2 regions of the Radiobacillus sp. PE A8.2 genome follow, and region 2 is predicted to be linked to the other one. Evidence: a T-box and tRNA genes for the amino acid it is inferred to sense, from the RefSeq annotation. Region 2 holds a T-box; the other holds one or more tRNA genes.
The links. The T-box of region 2 lies ahead of alaS (alanine--tRNA ligase). A T-box ahead of a tRNA ligase gene usually reads a tRNA of that ligase, here a tRNA-Ala.

Region 1 (2,412 bases), on a different contig from region 2:
CCGCGGGGGGGGGCTAGTGAGCCTCCTCGCGCTACGCGCTGCGGGATCTCACTTAGGCCACCACTATTCCCGCAGGACAAGGAAAGCTACGTCAGCAATACATCGCACGAAGAAAATTGGGTTGTATTTTCGAGGAGTCGAAGTGCATTTCCTCCGCTGCTAACGGGATTGATCTTTACGTCGGGTGATTGGAGCTCCAGGCAGTCGACTCCAGCGGGAAAAGCGCGAGCTGAAGATCCACTCAGAAGCGCACTTTGGGACTGCGATTACTCGTCCCACCGAAAACATTTGCTTCTGAGTTAGCTGAAGCCGTGCCTGTTTAAAGAAAAACACTTTAAACTAGCGAAAAGCGACTGCCTGGAGCGGAAATCACAAGCACTACGTTACGAAGGAGTTTAGCTAAATTATGAAATTAACACACTAAAAAAAGCCACTCTTTTTAAGAATGACTTTCTTGAGCCTCACCTTGCTCTTGTTTTACTACATATTTGCAGCAATTGTCTCCTTCGGTTAAACAGGATAATCGTTCTACATTATCTGTATCTAGTACTTTCTTTAAGAGAGACATTTCACAATCACAAGGCTGATTATACTTTTTCGAAATAGAAGCAATTGGGCAATTGTACTGCGAAAATTCAATTTCCTCTTGATTTCTAACACTGTATTCGGCCATATATCCACTTTCATTTTGCAAGTGTACGAGTTCATTGACCTTTTCTTCAAGACCCGAGTCAAAGTCGATACGTCTGCCATATTGCTTTTCTAGTCGTTTTTGTCTGTTTTTAAACAAAGTGTCAATTGCTTCTTGACCGTTCATTTCTTCAATGTCCGATAAGAAATCTACCATAATTGTGCCATAATTAGCAGGGAATAACTTCTCCCCAGTTGGAGATAACGAATAATATATAACCGGACGGCCCATTGGTTGTCTAACGGTCCGGGAATTGATTAATCGTTCACCCTCAAGCTTGAATAAATGTTTTCTAATCGCCATTTCTGTAATATCTAGGTGTGTACGCAATTCACTAACCGAGAAGCTTCTATTCTTCTTAAGTAATTCAAGAATCGATTGACGAGTTGAAAGCTGTTGTTCCATCTCCAACACCTACCTTACTTTTATTTTAATTCACATAGTTTGTGAAGTAAATAACAAACTTTTGTATTTGCTATGTATATATTAAAAAGTTGACAAATTCGTGACTTCATTATAGTTTGTGTGATGGGCTGATTATTTTAGTCCTAGGCTTTACCTTATATAAGAAGGTGATTGTAATAGGAATTGTAGTAGTTGACATATGTGATGCCAATTTCATGAGTACGATCGATGTCGAAGGGATTTTGGAATCCGAATACCCTGAGGTTTCCGTGTTATCAAGCGACTGCTTGAGCTTCTGCGGGATGTGTCGACTGAAGCCGTACGCAATGGTAAACGGCAAACGGATTAGCGGAAAGACGCCAGAGGAATGTTTAAATAAGATCAGAGAAGCCATTGAAGAAGAGCTGGCTTTTTATTTATAAAAATTAGCATATAGAAGAAATACTTGTGCAGATTTTCTTCTATATGCTATAATTTTTCTATCACTTTTCGGGGCATTAGCTCAGCTGGGAGAGCGCTTGTCTGGCAGACAAGAGGTCAGCGGTTCGATCCCGCTATGCTCCATCATTTTTTTAAAAAAACGTAGCCTGAAATGCTACGTTTTTTTGTATTACAATTACTTTATAATTAGTGTTCAGACTTTGTTGGTTGTACAATCTTCTAATCGTTCACAATTGCCTCTATCTGTGACAAAACGATTTAATCCAGATTTATACGACCACCTGTGACCTTATTAACGCTAATATATTGATTACAGGTAAATAAGAGTGAGCCCTAGTGTCCGGCAAACCAACACCAATCCTGCTATACCTCTCCTCCATCTACTTACAAATCCAAAAGAAAACCTAACTTAAACTCCACATAGAATGATATAATAGATCTGTTAGATTTTAGCTTTTAGGAGGGATTTTCGTTCATGAAGAAAATTATATTTCTTGTATTAATGATCAGTTCCATCTTGTTAAGTGGTTGTTCGCTATTTGAAGAAGTAAATGACTCGCTAAATTATGTCAATGAGACAAGCGATTATATTAATACAGTTACCCAGTTTGCCGAAGATGCTCCGCAGATGATTCAAGATGCTGCATCAGATTCAGCCGTTAAAGAAGAGTTAACAAATGAGTTAAAAACAATAAAAGACGAAATAGAACAATTCAACGGATTAGATGCACCAGCAATTGCCGAGGATATCAATCAACAGATCGTGAATAAAAATGAAGTGATTTTAGAAGAGATTAATAAAGCACTCACTAACGGGGAACTTGCTCTAGAAAAACTTAAGGAATCGGAGTTATTCCAAATCATCGAAGACGTGA
Region 2 (2,412 bases):
AGTCGGAATACTTCTTCGCCTGGAAAGACATTACTACCTTTTTGTTTTTCTTTTTCAAGAATATCAGATAAGATTGTTAGTCCTTCACTAAGCGTTTCGTGAAAACGATCTTCTTCGGTTTTAATAACATTTTCAATAAAATCTTGCTTCTTCCTTACTTCTGGGTAGAATGGCTCCATGATTTCAGCTACAGTTGCTACTAATTGGAACATGAACGGCTTCTCTATTCCGATATTCTTCGCGTATCTTACTGCTCTTCTAAGCAATCTTCTTAATACATAGCCTCGTCCTTCATTTGAAGGAAGTGCCCCATCACTAACGGCAAAAGTTACCGTACGGATATGGTCAGCAATCACTTTGTAAGCAACGTCTGACTGCTTATCGCTATTGTATTTCACATTAGCATATGCTTCCGTTGCTTTCATAATTGGCAAAAATAAATCAGTCTCAAAATTAGTTGGTGTATCTTGGATTACACAAACCATACGTTCTAGTCCCATGCCAGTATCAATGTTTTTCTTTGGAAGCGGGGTGTACGTATCATCTGGATTATGATTAAACTGTGAAAAAACTAAATTCCAAATTTCCAAATAGCGTTCATTTTCTCCACCAGGGTACAGCTCAGCATCAGTTGGATCGTTGCCATATGCTTCTCCGCGATCATAAAAAATTTCTGTATTTGGACCACTAGGACCCTCACCAATATCCCAAAAATTTTCTTCTAATCGGATGATCCGTTCTTCTGGTAATTTAACAACATCTTTCCATAACTGATATGCTTCATCATCTTCAGGGTGAACAGTTACAGATAATTTCTCAGCATCAAAGCCAATCCACTTATCACTCGTCAAAAACTCCCACGCATACTCGATCGCCTCTTTTTTGAAATAGTCGCCAATCGAGAAATTACCAAGCATTTCAAAGAACGTGTGGTGACGTGCCGTATAGCCAACATTTTCAATATCGTTCGTCCGAATTGATTTTTGTGCGTTAACAATACGCGGATTATCAGGTATCACACGACCATCAAAATACTTTTTCAGTGTTGCCACACCACTATTGATCCACAATAATGTTGGGTCTTCTTTTGGTACTAACGATGCACTCGGTTCAACCTTATGTTCTTTTTCTTTAAAAAAATCTAAAAACATTTGACGAACCTCTGCAGAAGATAATTGCTTCATTTATTTCAGCTCCTTTTAATATGTAAACATAAAAAAACTCTCGTCCTGCATATATGCAGGGACGAGAGAAATATCGCGGTACCACCCTAATTATGGAACACAAATTTGTTCCATCACCTTATAGCGCTGTAACGGTGCAAACCGGTGGGGATTAGCCACACTCCGATCCTAGCTTCCATGATGCTTATCTAGAACTTCTTCCAGCCTCGGAAATTCCTCTCTTTAGACAAGTGAAAATCATGTACTCGTGATCATCTTTGATTTTGTTATTAAAGTTATTTAGTGATGCCTTGAGTAAGGCACATTATGTTGCTTTCGCACAAAATGCAAATCACCTTTGCTATGCGATATTATAGACAAAATTCTCACACCTGTCAATTACTTGCTCTATATGCTCGCGTATGGACGAGCACAACTTTGATAACGGACAGTACTGGAATGGCAATAATCATACCAATAATCCCACCAATTTCACCACCGACTAGTAAAGCAAATATAATTAAGATTGGGTGAATGTTGACGCTTTTCCCGACAATAAATGGAGAAAGTAAGTTTCCCTCGATAATCTGTACAATGAATACCGATAAAATAACGAAAAGCACCATTTTAATTGAAACAGTAAAAGCAATAATTACAGCGGGTACTGCGCCAATGATCGGACCAAAATATGGGATAATATTCGTCGTGCCGATAACAATTGCTAATAACAATGGGTATTTAATTCCTATTAACCAAAATAACCCATAAGAGGTAATCCCGACGAACAGACACACTAATAACTGTCCACGAATATAATCGCCTAGGCTTTTATCAATTTTTTGTAATAACTGCTTACCATCTTCCCGATACTTCCTTGGCGTTAGTTTAAATAAGCTCGATTTTATTAAACTAAAATCTTTTAACATGTAAAAAACGAGGACCGGTATAACAGCAATGACAATTACGATATCCATAATTTTTGTTGCTTGTCTGACCATTTCAGTAAGTATATTAGTAACCGCTTCTTCGAATTCATGCAAAAAATCATCCATCCGATCATGAACGGTTTCTGGTAAATACGATGTTTGTTCGTACATGCCATAAATAGAAGCACGATAAGTATCAACAAATTGCGGAAGATTTTCATTCAAATCTCGCAATTGATGAATGAACATTGGAAACGCCTTGTAAAAGATAAAACCGACGCCACCAAAAAAAAGCAAATAAATAAAAATGATTGCGAACCATC

Region 1: it has a tRNA-Ala gene. The T-box ahead of alaS (alanine--tRNA ligase) is inferred to sense a tRNA for this amino acid. The anticodon was not compared.

Annotation. Positions count from the first base shown of each region.
Region 1 covers NZ_JBJGXI010000055.1:22,871-25,282, forward strand. The annotation lists gene ACI6MV_RS21390 (helix-turn-helix transcriptional regulator) at 440-1,096, opposite strand; gene ACI6MV_RS21395 (YuzB family protein) at 1,273-1,518, shown strand; tRNA gene ACI6MV_RS21400 (tRNA-Ala) at 1,588-1,660, shown strand; gene ACI6MV_RS21405 (DUF6376 family protein) at 2,013-2,412, shown strand, end outside.
Region 2 covers NZ_JBJGXI010000009.1:48,445-50,856, forward strand. The annotation lists gene alaS (alanine--tRNA ligase) at 1-1,184, opposite strand, end outside; T-box leader at 1,239-1,451, opposite strand; gene ACI6MV_RS06985 (AI-2E family transporter) at 1,559-2,412, opposite strand, start outside.